Regions from separate parts of the Diaphorobacter limosus genome, predicted to be linked through region 1. Evidence: riboswitches for the same ligand, from Rfam matches in the RefSeq annotation. Region 1 holds a riboswitch; each other region holds the start of a gene.
The links. Region 1 has a riboswitch for glycine ahead of P4826_RS03850 (D-amino acid dehydrogenase). Riboswitches for the same ligand answer to the same signal wherever they lie in the genome.

Region 1 (6,282 bases):
TGATCAGACAAGAAATTAATGAGCAGCATATGAAGTGCGAGCAATCGCACAGTCAATTCCACGGTTTTCACTTCGTATGCTTCTCATTTCGTTGAGTTCGACTCCCGAAATTGAACTCGATCAATGCACCCTACTTTCGTCTCACTACTGCACCAAACCTTGATTTCCCTTGGCTCCTAGTTTGATTGCCTTTTGATTGGCTCATCATTTGCCGAGTAAAATGCTATAGGACACATCAAAAGTGCTTTAAACCTCAGAAAAGTTACATTATGTAACTTTTGGCTTATTACACGGTTTATTACACGTTTATCGTTTTTGCCTATAAATTATTGATTTATATGGATTTTTGACGAGCCTGGCTTTCTGTTAATCAGAGGTTCTCTGGTTAAAACTTAGCTCATTATTTAGACCAATTTTTCTCAGTCATTGCACGTTTTATTACACGGTCGATGACCAAAAGCAAGCTGCATAAATCGATCTGTACAAAGTGCTACTCACTCCAACTCATACTATAGAAATTGTCTACCGTTATGGGGTAACGCCACTGATGTGGGTGAACACCAGATCGCTCCAGCCATACAGCGCCACCAGCCGGTAACACGCGGCCAAGCCCAGCCGCAGCTGCCATTCATCGGGGTGAACGCTATCTTTTAAGGAAGGAATCTCAAACGCCATGGCTGTGCTCCGCAGGTCAGCAAAAGGGATTCAGCTTAGCGGCAAGCGGGGCGGGGGGATGACTTGTTGGTGACTGGGCGTAAAGGGCTGCCAACGATGAGGCCGCACTCACCCCGGCCGCGTCAATTCCTCCAGCCGCATCAGCCAAGCCCGGGCGTGCACCCCGCCATCGGCCACATCCCCACACATCTCCACCGACGCTTGCAGTTGCCCACACATCGCGGGCCGTTCGGGTTGCCCAAAAACTTTGCAGCGCATTTGTTCGTCAAGTTGCACGCAGGGCACGCCCGCTGGTTTGCCTTGGGGCATGGTGGGGATGAGCGAGGAGATGGATGACTCGCGCAGCTGGAATAAGGCGCGCACAACTTGATGCCCAGGGCCTTGCAGCCAGGGCTGGAAGACGCGTTCGCAGGAGACGTAGAAGTTGTTGCCGTCAATGAGGGCGAGCTTGGCCGCAGGAGTGAAGGCCATCTGTGTGCCAACAGGAGCAACACGGCCACCTGCGCCAACGACCACCAGGAGGTGGCCGTTGGCGTTCCCCGCTTGTCAGCGAGGCTGGGCTTTACAGGGCGACTGGCACGGCTGGGAAGTCGACGTCGGTGTCGGCAATGTGGTTGGTGTAGTTGGTCAACACGTTGAGGGCCACGTTGGCGGTGACTTCGATGACCAGGCCATGGTCCACACCCGCTGCTGCGGCATCGGCCAGATCGCTGTCGGCCAACACGCCACGCTGACGGACGATTTTGATGGCCAGCTCAACCAAGGCCTTGTCTTGTTCGCCTTCGGCGGTGCCGCTTCGGGCTGCGCGGATGGCTGCTTCCGACAAACCAGCACCTTTACCGATCAGGGTGTGTGCAGACAAGCAGTACTGGCAAGCGTTGGTTTGGCCCACGGCCAATGCGATCAACTCGCGCTGGGCGGCGCTCAAGCGGCCTTTGCTCAGTGCGTCGGAGAAAGCCAGGTAGCCGTTCAGGGCGGCTGGAGCCTGGGCGAAGGTGGCAAACAGGTTGGGTACCATGCCGAGCTTGGCCTTGACGCCGTTGAGGGTGGCTTGGGTGGTGGCGTCGGCTTGGGCAAGTGATACAGGTGCGATACGTGTCATGGTGAAACTCTCGTTTTGAATGGCTGTGCGACATGCACCAGTGAATTGTGCGATACGTATAATCACTGAAAGTACAAGAAAGCATACCCAAAGTATCAAGCGCCGCCATGGACCGACTTTCACCTTTGTTTGCCCGCTCGGTGCCCAGCGCACGCGTGTTCTATTCGGGCAACCTGTGCCAGATCTCCGCCTTTGAGGCCGAAGCTCATGTGGGCCATGTGCATTTGATGCGCAGGGGCACCATGAGCGTGATCGACCGGCATGGGCGCGCCAGCAGGGTTGAAGAGCCCAGTTTGTTGTTTTTCCCGCAGAGTTCTGCCCACCGGCTGGTGCCCGATAGCGCCGACGGTGTTGACCTGGTGTGTGCGTCTGTCGATCTGGGCGACGAGGCCCGAGGCGCGCTGATCTCTGCCATGCCCGAGGTGCTGGTGATTCCGCTGAACCAGTCGTCCAGTCTTTCACCCGCGTTGGACCTGTTGTTCCAGGAAGCCTTTGACGAAAAGTGTGGTCGGCAAGCTGCGCTGGACCTGTTGATGGAATACCTGCTCATCTTGTTGCTGCGCCACCTGCTTGACATTTCATCGGTCACCACCGGCATCCTGGCGGCGCTGGGCGACCCACGTTTGTCCAAAGCGGTCACGTCCATGCACGACCGGCCCGGCCATGCATGGACGCTGGAATCGTTGGCCGAAACCGCAGGCATGTCGCGCGCACGCTTTGCCAATCACTTTCGAGAGGTGTCGGGCCTGACCGCGCTCGACTACCTCACGGCCTGGCGCATCACAGTAGTCAAGGGTTTGCTCAAACGAGGCAAGCCGCTCAAGTCCATTGCGCCCATGGTGGGTTACGCCAGCGCTGTAGCGCTTACCCGCGCTTTCACCCACCGCGTCGGCATGCCGCCACTTGCCTGGCTGCAAACGCACACCGATCAGGACTGAGGCTGCCCCATGCCAGTTGCCATGCGGGTTTGATGCATGCCTGCGGCCACGACGGACACACCGCAATGCTGCTGGCTGCGGCCGAACATATTGCAAAGTCCACCACGTTTGATGGCACGCTGAATTTGATCTTTCAGCCCGCTGAAGAAAGCTTGGGGGGGCGCGCAAGATGATTGAAGACGGCCTGTTTGACCGCTTCCCCTGCGACGCAATCTTTGCCATGCACAACCTGCCGGGCTTTCGGCCAGGTCAGTTGTTATTGCGCGAAGGCGCAACCATGGCGTCCAGCGAAAACATTCTGGTGCACATTGAAGGTAAAGGCGGCCATGGTGCCATGCCGCACCAGAGTGCTGACCCGGTCGTTGCGGGTTCGGCAATTGTCATGGCGCTACAAACCATCGTTTCACGCAACGTACCCCCACTGCACATGGCCGTGATCACGGTCGGCTCTTTTCAGTCGGGTGTGGTCAACAACGTCATCCCCCAAAACGCCACGTTAAAGCTTAGCGTACGGGCGCTGGATCGGGATGTGCGAGAGTTGTTGCGCAATCGCATTGTGGAGCTCGTTGAGTTACAGGCGAAAAGTTTTGGCGTGACCGCAAAAGTCGAGTTTTTGCCCGGTTACCCGGTGCTGGTCAATACCCCTATTGAGACGGGAATAGCCCGCGAAGTGGCGGTGGCGTTGGTAGGCGCAGATAACGTGGTGCTCCAAACTGAACCGCTCACCGCCAGTGAAGACTTCGCCTACATGCTCGACAAAGTGCCAGGCAGCTATCTATTCATCGGGAATGGCGATGCAACTAACGGAGGTCACGGGGCCTGCATGGTGCACAACCCCAATTACGATTTTGAAGACCGCAACATACCTGTGGGTGCTGCGTTCTGGGTCGCGTTGACTGAGCGCTTTCTGGCGTAGTTTTTTTATGAAATTCAGATCGGGAGAGATCGCGTTAAATCGCGACGCCGAAGGAGCAACCACCCCGGAAACTCTCAGGCAAAAGGACCGGTTTGAATCGTTGATATCTCTGAAGAGTTGCTGGTCTTAGTCACCCGGCACACCGCAGGAGCAAGTGGTTGCATTGAACACGATGGACCACGAATCTCTCAGGTTCTAAACAGAGGGGGTGCACCAGCCATGCACAGGGCTTGTTGGTGCTCAACACTTTGACGTTTTTGAAAGCTCATTCACTATGAAAACAATCGCAGTTATTGGCGGCGGCATCACGGGCGTCACAACAGCTTATGCCTTGGCAAAACGCGGCTTTTCCGTTACCTTGTTTGAACGCCATCGCTATGCTGCGATGGAAACATCATTCGCAAACGGAGGGCAACTCTCTGCATCTAATGCAGAAGTTTGGACGCATTGGTCCACCATCCTCAAAGGGCTAAAGTGGATGCTCAAAAGTGATGCGCCGCTGCTGGTCAACCCAGCACCTACGTGGCACAAACTCTCCTGGTTTGCAGAGTTCATTGCTGCGATGCCCCATTACGAGCGCAACACGGTTGAGACAGCTCGCTTAGCAGTCGCAGCCCGCAAACACTTGTTTACTTGGGCGCAGGAAGAAGGCATTGATTTCGACCTGAAGAAGGAAGGCATCCTGCACATTTACCGTGACAAAAAAGGGTTCGACCATGCAGGCAAAGTGTCAGTCATGCTGGCCAAGGGGGGCCTACCTCGCTATGCCGTGACCCCAGCTGAAATGAAAGCCATCGAGCCGACATTGGCAGGCACCTACTACGGTGGCTACTTCACTGAGAGCGATTCCACGGGAGACATTCACAAATTCACCAATGGACTAGCAAATGCGGCATCACGACTCGGCGTGCACACGCTGTATGGTCAAGATGTGACGTCGATTCAAAGCGATGGCCAACAAGCTGTCATCACCGTGACACAACAAGACGCCACCCCAAGCCTGCATACCTTTGATAGCGTGGTGGTGTGTGCAGGAGTGGGCAGCCGTGACTTTGCAGCTCAGCTAGGCGATCGCGTGAACATCTACCCCGTCAAAGGCTACTCCATCACCGTCAACTTGAACGATGAAGAAAGTCAATTGGGTGCCCCCACCGTGAGCTTACTGGATGACGAAACCAAGTTGGTCACCAGCCGCTTAGGCCTCAACCGTTTCCGCGTTGCAGGCACTGCCGAATTCAATGGCGTGAACCGTGACATTCGCGCAGACCGCATCCGCCCATTGATTGAATGGGTGGAACAATGTTTTCCCCGCGTTAACACACGCTCTGTAGTGCCTTGGGCAGGCTTGCGCCCTATGATGCCCAACATGATGCCTCGGGTGGGTCAAGGTAGAACTCCCAATGTTTTTTACAACACCGGGCATGGGCACTTGGGTTGGACGTTATGGATGCCCTGAACAACCCATCCCCAGGCGTGCTACGCCTGGGCTATTTTTCAGATGGTGCAAACTTGAGTTGATTTCGGCAGTTTCCCCTGCCTTTTTGCCCTTGAAACAGGGCTTTTTGCCGCTTTTGGCGGCCCGCGCCCTGTTTTCGGGCGCACTCATCCCCGTGCTCCTTGCTGCTGCATCAACTGATGGCGCGCCATCCACAGGTTCGAGAGCGCAAACAACGTCACGATCTGCAGGGTGTTTTTCTTCAGACCTCGGTAGCGCACCTTGGTGTAGCCAAACTGGCGCTTGATGACGCGAAACGGGTGCTCCACCTTGGCGCGGATTTGCGCCTTCACGCGCTCGAGCTGATCGACCAGGGCATCTACGGCACTGCGTTCTTTGTCCAATGCCTTGCGTTTGGCCGGCCCCATGGCAACGTGCCACGGCACGTCTTTGGGCGCATCGGCGCGTTTGTCCGCTCCCTGGTAGCCAGCGTCACCAAAGACCTGCACCTCCTGTCCGTGCAGCAGGCTGTTGCCTTCGACCACGTCGCCGACGTTGCCCGAGGTGCAGCGCACGGTATGCACCAGGCCGCTGTCGGCGTCCACGCCGATATGGGCCTTCATGCCGAAGTACCACTGGTTGCCCTTCTTGCTCGAATGCATCTCGGGGTCTCGCGCCTTGTCTTTGTTCTTGGTTGAGCTCGGCGCGGCAATCAAGGTGGCGTCCACGATGGTGCCTTCCTTGAGCTGCAGGCCTTTGGCGCACAGCAGGTCGTTGACGGTGGCCAGCATCTGCTCGGCCAGCTTGTGGCGCTCCAGGCGGTGGCGAAAGCGCAAGATGGTGCTCTCGTCAGGCAGCCGCCCGTGGGCATCGAGCTGGGCAAAGTCTCGGTACAGGGGCGTGTCAAACAAGGCTTCCTCCATCCCCAGGTCCGACAGCTTGAACCACTGCTGCAAGAAGTGCAGGCGCAGCATGGTCTGCAGCTCAAAGGGCGGGCGCCCGTTCCTGCCCTGGGGGTAGTACGGGGCGATCAGCTGCACCAAGTCTTGCCAGGGCACGACTTGCTCCATCTGTTCGAGAAAGACTTGCTTGCGGGTCTGGCGCGTGCTCAGGTTCAGGGCGAGGCCAATTTGCTTCATAGATGCTGAGGATGCCAGCGGTGGCTGACAGCTACCAGACAAATGGGGAGGTTTTGCAGGATTTCCTTATCAGCCGT
Region 2 (6,282 bases), 620 kb from region 1:
CGGCCGAGGCACTGACCCGCATCACCGGCGAAAAGCAGCGCCTGGCGGCCAACACGGCGCTGGCACGCTCGATACGCCACCGCTTTCCGTACATCGACCCGCTGCACCACCTGCAGGTCGAGCTGATACGCCGCTGGCGCACCGGCCAGGGCGACGAGCGGGTGCAGACGGGCATCCACATCTGCATCAACGGCATTGCGGCGGGGTTGCGCAATACCGGGTGAGCTTGCGCACCATCAGCAAACCGGCCGCGCAAGGCCCTTGTTGGTTGCGTCCACGGTGCCCAGCAGGTTCTTCCAATAGCTGGGCAGGGCAGACCAGGGGCTGCCGATGGCCTGGTCGGTGACGTACACCAGGCCCGTGTTCATGCGCGGCCGGTTGGCGTCGGTCACCAGCTTCTGCATTTCGGAACAGGTGCTGGCGGTATGCACGAGCATGCCCTGGGCGGTGTTCTGCCTGTCGTAGACCCAGGTGTTGGCGGGCTGGGGGTCGGCGCCTTGGTAGCTGGTGGCGGGCCCGGTGTAGGTCACCAACATGTCGGCCAGGCCGGCATAGCTGGGGGCCGGGTAGGCGCCGGGGTTACCGATGACCTTCAGCCCCTTGTCATTGGCGTAGGCGTAGATGCCCTGGAAAAAGGCCCTGCGGCTGTCATCGGTGGCCATGCCGTCCAGAAAAATGCCGTCAAGTTGCCCGGGGTAGAGGGCGATGTACCTGTCGATGGTGACGGAGACGTCGGTGCTTGAAATCGCCGCATTGGCACCGCCGCCGGTGGCCACGTAGCCAAACACCTTGGCGCGGGGTTGCGCGGTCTTGAGCGCGGTGATGGCCGTGATGAGCTTGTCGTCGGCCTTGGTGATGGCGGCGGTCATGGTGCCGTTGCTGGCGTTGTCCGGCTTCACGATGACATTCATCGCCACATCGGGGTAGCTGGTGGCGCCGTCGGTGAGTGCCGTCCAGGCTGCCGCATTGGAGCCGGCGCTGAAGTAGGCGGGCACCAGCAGTTCCAGCCTGTTGGGCACGGCGCGCACATAGCCGGCAAAGGTGGCGGCGGCGGTGTTGTTGGCCGCGGCCGTGGCCGTGATGCGCACGGCGCCTGTGGGCGTCGCGGTGGGGATGCTGAGCGACGTGGCTGCCAGCCCGCTGCTGTTCGTGGCGACCTGCACCGGGCTGACGCTGCCGGCGGTGGTCGTGAACGTAACCGTGAGGTTGTTGGCGTTGCTGCCATCGAGGCCTGCCTGGACGTTCAGTGCGCTGCTCAATGTGCCCCTGTCGAAAACGTTCGCTTGGGCGTTGGTGATGAAGCTCAAGCTGACGATGCCCGACGGCGGTGGGGGTGCTGGCGTGGTTGGGGCGGTGGATTTCTCCGTCCCGCCGCCGCAGCCCGCCAAGGCGGCAGTCAAGGCCAGCAGAGACGCGATGTGCGATGTGGTGTGCATGGTGGTCATGAGGAGGAAGGTGGATTCCCGCGGTGTTGCATTCATGTTGCTGTTGTGACCGCATGCTAATAGTGCTTGAGGCATCGAAACCGCCGCTTTGAACGGGAAACCCGGCGTTGTTGTGTCGATTGCCCCGGGACTCCATCCCTATCATCGGGATCATGTTTTCATCCATCCACCGCGCCTCGGTTCATGCGGCTGTGCTGGCGGCGACTCTGCTGGCCGGTTGCAGCAACCTGGACGTCCCGCGCGCCGACAACTACCCGGCCACCGGGCAGAAGAAAGCGCGTGCCGTGCATCATTGGGATGTGCTGGCCGACGACGTGGCCGCACGCGTGGCAGAGAAGACGGCCGCCTGGCCCGAGGGTGGACAGCCCATCCATGTCACGGTAGCCGACAACTCCAGTTTCAACCAGGGCTTTCTTAAGCTTCTGCGGGTGCGCCTGCTCAATAAGGGGGTGGCACTGTCCACCGGGCCGTCGGCGCTGGAGCTGGAGGTTCAGACGCAATTGGTGCAGCACCAGGCAGGGGTTCCAAGCAACCTGCCTATTCCAACGCCCTGGACTCTGCTGGGCAGCGGCGTAGGTGTGTGGCGTGATTGGGAAACGCATTACTCCGATCGTGTCTTGCTGCCAGGCGTGGCCACCGCCATCGGCCTGGGGGCGGGTCTGGCCATGGATCTGGCCCAGCGCCACACCCAGGGCGCCGCGGCGGGCGGCCCCACGCGCACCGAGGTGCTCATCACCACCACCCTCAAGACCCAGGATCGCTATCTGGCGGGGTCGGCAGACATGTACTACATCGAACGTGCGGATGCGGCGCTCTACCAGCCCGAGCTGCCGCCGCCGGCGCCTGCGCCGCTGCGCACCTGGAAGGTGGTGGCGCCATGAAACGCCGTGCGGCCCTGGCTGCCGCTGTGCTGGCATGCGCCTGCGCGTTGCAGGGTTGCGCGCAGTATTACTACGGCGACCGGTCCGCAGTGGCGCCGGTTGACCTGGTGGCCAGCAATCATGGGGCTGCCGATGCCTTGCTGGAGCAGGTGGCGCTGAATGCCGAGCAGCCCGTGCTCGTGTCCACCGTGGTGCAACTCGATCGGCTGGGCGAATCCTCGCGCCTGGGGCGTTTGATCTCCGAGCAGCTGGCCGGCCGCCTGGCCCGGCGCGGCCTGCGCGTGACCGAGCTGCGCCTGCGCGAGACGCTGGCCCTGCGGCCACGCCAGGGTGAGTTGCTGCTCTCGCGCGAGGTGGGCGAGGTCAGCCAGGCGCAGGCCGCCCAGGCCGTGCTGGTGGGAACCTATGCGGCCGCCTCTCAGGCGGTATACGTGAGCCTCAAGCTCGTGAGCCCGCATGGCAATGCCGTGCTGGCGGCGCATGACTATGCGCTGCCCATGGATGGGAATGTGCGCGGTCTGCTGGTCGGGGAATATTGAAGCGATCGTCGGCAGGCCTTGGATGCATGGGGCAAGGCCGCCACGGCTGCAAACGGCGCTATGATCGCGCGCATTGGTCGGGAGAGACCGCTGGGCATCCCAACCCAGTGGCGCCGAAGGAGCAACCGCCCCGGAAACTCTCAGGCAAAAGGACCGGCCAGTTCATGACACTCTGAAGAGCGGGCGGATTCGTCATCCTCCCCACCGCAGGAGCAAGCACCCCGCAGCGGCGCGGGTGCGAATCTCTCAGGTTCCAAACAGAGGGGGCGTGCGGCATGCATGTTGCCGTCGCACTCCACCCTTCCGACGTTTGGAGCTTTCATGAAATCAATCGCTGTCATCGGCGGTGGCATCACCGGCGTTACCTCGGCCTACGCGCTTGCCAGGCGCGGCTTTTCCGTCACCCTGTTCGAGCAGCATCGCTATGCGGCGATGGACACCTCGTTTGCCAATGGCGGCCAGCTGTCTGCCTCGAATGCCGAGGTCTGGACGCACGGCTCGACCATCCTCAAGGGCCTGAAGTGGATGTTGCGCGGCGATGCGCCGCTGCTGGTCAACCCGCGCCCGACCTGGCACAAGCTGTCGTGGTTTGCCGAGTTCATTGCCCACATACCGAAATATCGAGAGAACACCATTGCCACGGCACGCATGGCGATTGCCGCGCGCCAGCACCTGTTTGCCTGGGCCGAGGCCGAGGGCGTGGAGTTCGATCTGAAAAAGCAGGGCATCCTGCACATCTACCGTGATCGCAAAGGCTTTGATCATGCGGGCCAGGTCTCCAGGCTGCTGGCCGCCGGTGGACTGGAGCGGCGTGCCGTGACGCCCGAGGAAATGCGGCAGATCGAACCCACGCTGGCGGGCGATTTCTTTGGTGGCTACTTCACCGAGAGCGACTCCACCGGCGACATCCACAAGTTCACCACCGGCCTGGCTGCGGCGTTTGAACGCCATGGTGGGCGCTGCCTGTTTGGCGCGCTGGTCAAGGGCGTGGCCAGCAATAGCGGGGGCGCAACCGTTGACTTCGAGTGCGACGGCGTCACGGAGCGCCGGCATTTCGACGCCATGGTCGTCTGTGCAGGCATTGGCAGCCGTGCGCTGGCCACGCAGCTGGGTGACCGCATCAACATCTACCCGGTCAAGGGCTATTCCATCACCGTCAATCTTCTGGATCAACCGAGCCAGCAGGCCGCGCCCACCGTGAGCCTGCTCGATGATGAGACCAAGCTGGTCACCAGCCGCCTGGGACAGGATCGGTTCCGGGTGGCTGGCACCGCGGAGTTCAATGGCGCCAATCGCGATATTCGCGCCGACCGCATCCAGCCGCTGATCAACTGGGTGAACCAGTGCTTTCCGGATGTCAGCACGCGCCAGGTCGTACCCTGGGCCGGCTTGCGTCCCATGACGCCGAGCATGCTGCCGCGCGTGGGCCCGGGCGCCCGGCCGAACGTGTTCTACAACACCGGCCATGGCCACCTGGGCTGGACGCTGTCGGCCGCGACGGCGGACATGCTGGCCGACATGGTGTGCGCCGCAAGCCGTGCGCGCAGCGCCAGCGTGGTGGCCGTGGGCCAGGCGCCGCTGGCGCAGGAGGGCTAGTCTTTTATCAGTGCAGGGTCAATGCACCTGCGCTCTTGCTCTTGCCGGCGCGTGCCGGCGGGTTGCACAGGCCGCAGGTGTAGTGGCGGTTCTCGTACAGCTCGGTGACGAACTGGCCGCTGCACTGCGAGCATTTGGTGCGCGTGAGCATGCCGGCATCGACGAACTTGATCAGGCGCCAGGCGCGCGTGAAGGACAGCAGGGGCTCGATCTCGGCGGCCGCCACCTGCTCGTTGTACAGGCGGTAGGCCTTGGTCAGCAGCTCCACGCTGTCCAGGCTCACGCCCTTGGACAGGTACTCGTAGATGTTCAGGAACAGCGAGCTGTGGATGTTCTCCTGCCAGGTCAGGAACCAGTCGGTGGAAAACGGCAGCTGGCCCTTGGAGGGCGACTTGCCCGCGATCTCCTTGTACAGGCGGATCAGGCGCTCGTACGACAGCGTGGTCTCGGACTCCAGCACCTGCATGCGGGCGCCCATCTCGATCAACATGGCGGCGCGTTCGATTTGCTTGGACTCGTTGAGGACGCTCTTGACGGGTGCGGACATGGCGGGCTTTCGTTGGCTTGGGGGCGGTGCAGGGGGGCTTGGCTCAGAGCACTTCGGAGACACGGCTGGCCATCAGGATGTTGGCGTGCAGCGTGTTCGTGGCCTCGTTGATCGACTTGCGCGGCGTGTTGTGGTTGGTCAGCAAGCTCCACACCAGGTCGTCGTCCACGCGGAAGCCGCACAGCAGCGTGTTGCGCGAGGCCAGCTTGAGCACCTGGGCCGCGGACAGCGATGCCAGAATGTCGGCCGCATCTTCGTTGATGCCCAGACGGAACACGGCTTCGGCCTTGTCCTGGCGGATCAGGGTCTGGGCCAGCATCAGGTAAGTGAGGTTGGCTTCGCGGATTTCGGCGAGAAGTTGTTCGGAGGTCATGGGTCAATCCTTTCCAGTGGTGGATCGCTTGCAACTGGTTGCATGTGTTGCGTGATCCGTTGAAATGGATTGTGAAACCCGGCCAAAAGAAAATGAAGTCGGGGTTCGGCGCTGCGTGCCGTCCGCTTGTCTGACGCCCTTTGTAGGAGTTTGCCTTACATCGCTGTCGGCATGCGGGCGTAAAAAAACGGGCCGCAGCCCGTTGTGTAGTGAGGCAGGTTCGGTGTCAGTCGGCATCGCCCATTTGCGACTGCAGGTAGTTGTGCAGGCCCACCTTGTCCACGAGCTCGATCTGCGTTTCCAGAAAATCGATGTGCTCCTCGGTGTCCTCCAGAATGTCCTGCAGCAGGTCGCGCGAGACATAGTCGCGCACCGACTCGCAGTAGGCGATGCCCTCCTTGATGGTGGTCTGTGCGCCGCGCTCCGCGCGCAGGTCACATTCCAGGATCTCGGGCACATCCTCTCCGATCTGCAATTTCGCCAGGTCTTGTAGATTGGGCAGACCGTCGAGCATGAAGATGCGCTCCATCAGCTTGTCGGCATGCTTCATCTCACCGATCGACTCCTCGTACTCCTTCTTCGCCAGCCTGTCGAAACCCCAGTGCTTGAGCATGCGGTAATGCACGTAGTACTGGTTGATCGCGGTGAGTTCGTTCTTGAGCTGGGCCTGCAGGTGGGCAATGGCTTGTGCGTCGCCTTTCATGGGGGGGGCTCCTGGTTGTCGGGGGAAGAGCCACATTGTGATCCACTTCGCATGGGCCTGGAGACATGCGGGCCGGAATGTGTGCCGGGGAACTTTTATAGATTTGAACAATCAAACCAATGAATTCAATTGATTGGATTGATTGTCGCCAAGCAACTAGACTTCAGTCCGTTATCACTTCCAACCCAACCGAAAGGA
Region 3 (6,282 bases), 400 kb from region 1:
TGGGCGAAAGCGGCTCCTCTGCCTCCGGCCTGCAAGAGCCGCCCGGCGACGGAGGTTTGCAAGAGCTCCCGGCAGAGGGCAGCCTCCAGGAGCCCCCCGCAGAGCAAGCCGAAGAGAACCAGCCGGATACCGCGCTGGCCGAGCCCCCGGGCGCCGAGCCCGAAGTTCAGGCACAGGGCCAGGATGGCGCGGCCGTGGCCGAACCGCCGGCCGCTGCAGCGGCCGAGGCCCCAGCCCAGGCCGAGACGCAGCCGGCCCCCACCTGGTGGTGGGTGTTGTTCTCGCTGCTGGGGGCGGTCACGACCCTGTTCTACCTGTTCCTGAGCTTTGCCCGGCTTGAAATCTTCAAGATGCTGCTGAGCTCCTTCTTCCCGCTGATGATGCTCATCCTGGCGGTGCTGGGCTCCATCGTCTCCGGCCTGGCCACGCCCACCGAGGCGGCGGCCATGGGGGCGCTCGGCGGCTTTCTGCTGGCGGCGGCCTACCGGCAGCTGACCATGGACGTGCTGCGCGAGTCGGTCTACCTGACGGCCAAGACCTCGGCCATGGTGTGCTGGCTGTTCGTGGGCTCGGCCATCTTTTCAGCCGCCTTTGCGCTGCTGGGCGGACAGGAAGTGATCGAGAAATGGGTGCTGTCCATGAACCTCACCAAGGTCGAGTTCATGGTGCTGTCCCAGATCGTCATCTTCCTGCTCGGCTGGCCGCTGGAGTGGACGGAGATCATCGTGATCTTCATGCCCATCTTCATTCCACTGCTGAGCCACTTCGGGGTCGATCCGCTGTTCTTCGGCCTGCTGGTGGCGCTGAACCTGCAGACCGCCTTCCTGTCACCACCCGTGGCCATGTCGGCGTTCTATCTGAAGGGCGTGGCGCCGCCGTATGTGACGCTGAACCAGATCTTCCTGGGCATGCTGCCCTTCATGGGCATACAGATCCTGGCCATCGTGCTGCTGTATGCCTGGCCGTCCATAGGCCTGTGGCTGCCGCAGCTGCTCTACAAGTAAGGCCAGGGGCCGTCGCCTGTGATCAGACCATCTGATACCAGGCGCAGCCCTCCTGCCCGATGCTCACCCTGGCCTCGCCACGCGCCACCAGGTAGTTGAGATGGGCCACGCTCTCGCCCGTGGCCAGGCTCATCTGCATGTTGTCCGCGGTGACCGGGCGGGAAAACAGCGCGCCATAGACATCGACCACGCGCTGCGGTTGCCGCAAGGCCTCTCGCAGCCTGTCGAGCGCCCGATGCTGGCTGTCGCGCAGCGCGGCAATGCGCCGATGCAGGCCCCGGAAGGGCTGGTTGTGCGATGGCAGCACCAACACATCGTCGGCCACGCTGCGCTCGAGCTTTTCCAGCGACTCCAGCCAGTCGGCCAACGGGTTGGCATCGGGCTCGGCCGGAAACACCGAGACGTTGGACGAAATGCCGGGCAGCACCTGGTCGCCCGAGATCAACAGCTTCAGCTCGGGGCAGTACAGGCAGGCATGCTCGGGCGAATGGCCCGTGCCCACCACCACGCGCCAGCGCTGCTCGCCTATACAGATCTCCTCGCCATCGCGCAGGCGCCGGTAGCTGTCGGGCAGCGCATAGATCAGCTTGCCAAAGCCGCCAAAGCGGGTGCGGTAGGTTTCGATCGCCTCCTCGCCCCAGCCGGCACGCTGGTAGAACTGGATGGCATCATCCGGCGCCTCGCGCCCGGTATCGACACTCAATGCGCGGCAGCTCAGGTACTCCAGGCGGCTGATCCACAGACGGCAGCCGAACTTGCGCGTCAGCCAGCCGGCCATGCCGATATGGTCGGGGTGCATGTGGGTGACGAAAACACGCGTCACCGGCCCATCGAGCACCCCCGCAAACAGCTGGCGCCAGGCACCCGCCGTGTCGGTGGACCAGATGCCGGTATCGACCAGCGCCCAGCCATCGCCATCACGCAAAGCCCACAGGTTGATGTGGTCCAGCGCAAACGGCATGGGCATGCGCAGCCACCATACGCCCGGGGCCAGTTCTTTGGCGTCGCCTACCACGGGCGCAACGCCGCATGGGTAGACCAGGCCGTTCTTGTCCGTCACCACTTCTTCAGCCATTGATGCCACTACCGACCTTCATTTTTGTTACCAACTGGCAGCTTATCGGAAAACACCAGGACGCATTGCCCAGCCTGTCGCGCAAGGTAGAATTGCCGGCTGTCAGGAGAGAGCCCCCTGTGGGGCCGCCGAAGGCGCAGGCAACAGCCAAAACGCTCAGGCAAAAGGACTGACGACACGCCCGCGATTGCTGCGGGCGTTTCCTTGCTGGAGAGAGGCGCCCCAACCGGTTTCGGGCGTCCACCGAAGGAGCAAACCCTGCCATCCGGGGTGAATCTCTCAGGTAAAGAGGACAGCAGGGCAAACACCATGGTGCGTTGCGCCATGGCCCGCATTTGCCCTGGAGACATGCCTTGTCCGACACCGAACTGCTGACCACCCCCCTGAACGCCCTGCACATCGAGCTGGGCGCCCGCATGGTGCCCTTTGCCGGCTACTCCATGCCCGTGCAGTACAAGAGCGGGCTGATGGCCGAACACCAGCACACGCGCCAGGCCGCCGGCCTGTTCGACGTCTCGCACATGGGCCAGCTCAAGCTTATCGGAGCCGACGCGGCGGCGGCGCTGGAGTCTCTGATGCCGGTGGACGTGCAGGGCCTGGCCGAAGGCAAGCAGCGCTACGGCCTGCTGCTCAACGACGAGGGCGGCGTGATCGACGACCTGATGTTCTTCAACCAGGGAAACGACACCTGGTTCCTGATCGTCAACGGTGCCTGCAAGCTCACCGACATCGCGCATATCGAGACGCATATCGGCAACCGCTGCCAGATCGTCACCCTGCCCACCCAGGGCCTGCTGGCGCTGCAGGGGCCGCAGGCGGTCACGGCCCTCTCGCGCCTGGTGCCGGGCGTGGAAAAGCTGGTCTTCATGAGCGGCGCCAGCTTCGCCTGGAATGGCGCCGAGCTGTTCATCACGCGCAGCGGCTACACCGGCGAGGACGGCTTTGAAATCTCCGTGCCCGGCGACCACACCGAGGCCCTGGCACGCGCCCTGCTGGCCCAGCCCGAGGTGAAGCCGATTGGCCTGGGCGCGCGCAATTCGCTGCGCCTGGAGGCCGGCCTGTGCCTGTACGGCAACGACATCGACAGCACCACCACTCCGCCCGAGGCGGCGCTGAACTGGGCCATCCAGAAGGTGCGCCGCACCGGCGGCGAGCGCGCTGGCGGCTTTCCGGGCGCGGCCAAGGTGCTGGCGCAGATCGACAACCCGGCCAGCCTGACGAAGAAGCGCGTCGGCCTGATCGCCAAAGAGCGCGTGCCGGTGCGCGAGCCGGCGGTGCTGGAGAACCTGGACGGCCAGCATGTCGGCCATGTCACCAGCGGCCTGCTCTCGCCCACGCTGAACCAGCCCATCGCCCTGGCCTACGTGCAGCCCGAGTACGCCCAGCCCGGCACCGAGGTGTTTGCCATGGTGCGCGGCAAGCCCGTGGCCATGGTGGTCTCGCCCACGCCCTTCCTGCCCCCGCGCTACCACCGCGGCTGATTTTTTCGGTTTCGCTACACCGGCAGCGCGGCTACAGTGCGCGCTGCCCCTTCTCACAACTTTTTTTATCGGAGCATCGCCATGAGCATCCAGTTTTCCAAAGACCACGAGTGGGTCAACAGCGCCGACGCCAACGCCGCCGTGGTCGGCATCACCGTACATGCGCAGGACGCGCTGGGCGACGTGGTCTTCGTCGACCTGCCCGCCGTGGGCGCCACCTTTGCCCAGGGCGACGTGGCCGGCGTGGTCGAGTCGGTGAAGGCCGCGGCCGACGTCTACATGCCGGTGAGCGGCGAGGTCGTCGAGGTGAACGAGGCCCTGCGTGACGATCCTTCGCTGGCCAACTCCGACCCCATGAACGCCGGCTGGTTCTTCAAGGTCAAGCTCTCTGCCCCCGCCGAGCTGGACGCGCTGATGGACGAAGCGGCCTACAACGCCTTTGCCGCCAGCGCGTGATGAGCGTTGAGCGTTGAGCGTCCCCTCAGACGCTCAACGCCAAATGCATCACCCAAAAATATGAGCTGCCCGCGCTGATCCAGCAAGGGCTACCAGCCAATCTGACCTGAACCCACCCCATGCCTGCCCTGCCCCTCTCCGCGCTGGAAAACCACGCCGAATTCCTGCCTCGTCATATCGGTATCGATAGCGCTGACGAGGCGCTGATGCTGTCCGTGATTGGCGAGGCCTCGCGCCAGTCGCTGGTGGCCTCCATCGTGCCGCGCTCCATCGCGCGCGCCAGCAGCATGGACTTGCCCGCGCCCTGCACCGAGGCCGAGGCGCTGGCCGAGTTGAAAACAATAGCCGGCAAGAACCGGGTGCTGAAAAGCTTCATCGGCCAGGGCTACTACGGCACGCACACGCCGGGCGTGATCCTGCGCAACATCCTGGAAAACCCCGCCTGGTACACCGCCTACACGCCCTACCAGGCCGAGATCTCGCAGGGCCGCATGGAGGCCCTGGTCAACTTCCAGACCATGGTCACCGACCTCACGGGCATGGACATCGCCAACGCGTCGATGCTGGACGAAGCCACGGCCGCCGCCGAGGCCATGACGCTGGCCAAGCGTTCCGTCAAGGCCCGGGGCAACAGCATCATCGTGAGCGGCGACTGCCACCCGCAGACCATCGAAGTCATTCAAACCCGCGCCGCGCCGCTGGGTTTCACCGTCAAACTCGTGCAGTCCGAGGCCGAGTGGAACGCCGCCATCGCCAGCGACGACTACTTTGCCGCCCTGCAGCAATACCCCAGCTCCAGCGGCTGGCTGGCCGACTGGCAGGCATCCAGCGACGCCATCCACGCCAAGGGCGCGGCCTTCATCCTGGCGGCCGACCTGCTGGCACTGACCCTGCTCAAGGCCCCGGGTGAGATGGGCGCCGACATCGTCATCGGCACCACCCAGCGCTTTGGCATGCCCATGGGCGCAGGCGGCCCGCACGCCGGCTTCATGGCCTGCAAGGACGCCTTCAAGCGCTCCATGCCCGGGCGCCTGGTGGGCGTGAGTGTGGACGTGCACGGCCAGCCCGCCTACCGCCTGGCATTGCAAACGCGCGAGCAGCACATCCGCCGCGAAAAGGCCACCAGCAACATCTGCACCGCGCAGGTGCTGCCCGCCGTGATTGCCAGCATGTACGCCGTCTACCACGGCGCTGCAGGGTTGACCCGCATCGCCCAGCGCGTGGCACGCCTCACCGCCATCCTGGCCGCCGGCCTGAAACAACTGGGCCTTCCCGCCCAGCACGCCAGCGCCTTTGACACGCTGGCCATCGACCTGGGCAGCAGCGCCGCCGCCGATGCCACCCTGGCGCGCGCCCTGGTCCTTGGCGCCAACCTGCGCCGCCTGGACGCACAGCGCCTGGCCGTGTCGCTGGACGAGACCACCACCCGCGCCGACCTGGCCCTGCTGTGGAGCGCCTTCGCACCCAATGCTGCCCAGCCCAGCGTCGATGCGCTGGAAGGCGCCGCCAGCCTGATCCCGGCCGCCCTGGTGCGCGCGAGCAGCTTCCTCACGCACCCGGTGTTCAACACGCACCACTCCGAGACGGCCATGCTGCGCTACATCCGCCAGCTGTCCGACAAGGATCTGGCGCTAGACCGCACCATGATCCCGCTGGGCAGTTGCACCATGAAGCTCAACGCCACCAGCGAGATGATCCCCATCACCTGGCCCGAGTTTGCGCATATCCACCCCTTCGCCCCGGCCAAGCAACTGGCCGGCTACGCCGAGCTCGACGCACTGTTGCAGCGCTGGCTCTGCGCCGCCACCGGCTACGCCGGCGTGAGCCTGCAGCCCAACGCGGGTTCACAAGGCGAATACGCGGGCCTGTTGGCCATCAAGGCCTACCACGAGGCCCAGGGCCACGCACACCGCAACATCTGCCTGATCCCCAGCAGCGCGCACGGCACCAACCCGGCCAGCGCGCAAATGGTGGGCATGCAGGTGGTGGTGACCAAGTGCGACGAGAACGGCAACGTGGACATGGCCGACCTGCAAGCCAAGTGCGAGCAGCACAGCCAGAATCTGGCCTGCGTGATGATCACCTACCCCAGCACGCACGGCGTGTTCGAGACCCAGGTCAAGGAGCTGTGCCAGATCGTGCACAGCCACGGCGGGCGTGTGTACGTGGACGGCGCCAACATGAACGCTCTGGTCGGCGTGGCCGCGCCGGGCGAGTTTGGCGGCGACGTGAGCCACCTGAACTTGCACAAGACCTTCTGCATCCC

Region 2: linked by a shared signal. The riboswitch ahead of P4826_RS00845 (D-amino acid dehydrogenase) and the one ahead of P4826_RS03850 (D-amino acid dehydrogenase) in region 1 are both predicted to bind glycine.
Region 3: linked by a shared signal. The riboswitch ahead of gcvT (glycine cleavage system aminomethyltransferase GcvT) and the one ahead of P4826_RS03850 (D-amino acid dehydrogenase) in region 1 are both predicted to bind glycine.

What each region holds. Positions count from the first base shown of each region.
Region 1 covers NZ_CP136921.1:776,484-782,765, forward strand. Annotated here, with positions in the region: partial or broken gene P4826_RS03825 (class II aldolase/adducin family protein) at 532-675, opposite strand; gene P4826_RS03830 (hypothetical protein) at 784-1,038, opposite strand; gene P4826_RS03835 (carboxymuconolactone decarboxylase family protein) at 1,238-1,777, opposite strand; gene P4826_RS03840 (AraC family transcriptional regulator) at 1,885-2,715, shown strand; partial or broken gene P4826_RS03845 (amidohydrolase) at 2,718-3,631, shown strand; glycine riboswitch at 3,642-3,731, shown strand; glycine riboswitch at 3,732-3,844, shown strand; partial or broken gene P4826_RS03850 (D-amino acid dehydrogenase) at 3,906-5,075, shown strand; gene P4826_RS03855 (IS5 family transposase) at 5,234-6,205, opposite strand.
Region 2 covers NZ_CP136921.1:159,806-166,087, forward strand. Annotated here, with positions in the region: gene ppc (phosphoenolpyruvate carboxylase) at 1-224, shown strand, start outside; gene P4826_RS00830 (spherulation-specific family 4 protein) at 237-1,436, opposite strand; gene P4826_RS00835 (hypothetical protein) at 1,598-2,326, shown strand; gene P4826_RS00840 (FlgO family outer membrane protein) at 2,323-2,865, shown strand; glycine riboswitch at 2,934-3,031, shown strand; gene P4826_RS00845 (D-amino acid dehydrogenase) at 3,187-4,461, shown strand; gene flhC (flagellar transcriptional regulator FlhC) at 4,469-5,008, opposite strand; gene flhD (flagellar transcriptional regulator FlhD) at 5,052-5,381, opposite strand; gene bfr (bacterioferritin) at 5,608-6,084, opposite strand.
Region 3 covers NZ_CP136921.1:1,177,978-1,184,259, forward strand. Annotated here, with positions in the region: gene P4826_RS05725 (TRAP transporter large permease) at 1-1,004, shown strand, start outside; gene P4826_RS05730 (MBL fold metallo-hydrolase) at 1,027-2,079, opposite strand; glycine riboswitch at 2,173-2,261, shown strand; glycine riboswitch at 2,277-2,385, shown strand; gene gcvT (glycine cleavage system aminomethyltransferase GcvT) at 2,496-3,560, shown strand; gene gcvH (glycine cleavage system protein GcvH) at 3,642-4,016, shown strand; gene gcvP (aminomethyl-transferring glycine dehydrogenase) at 4,136-6,282, shown strand, end outside.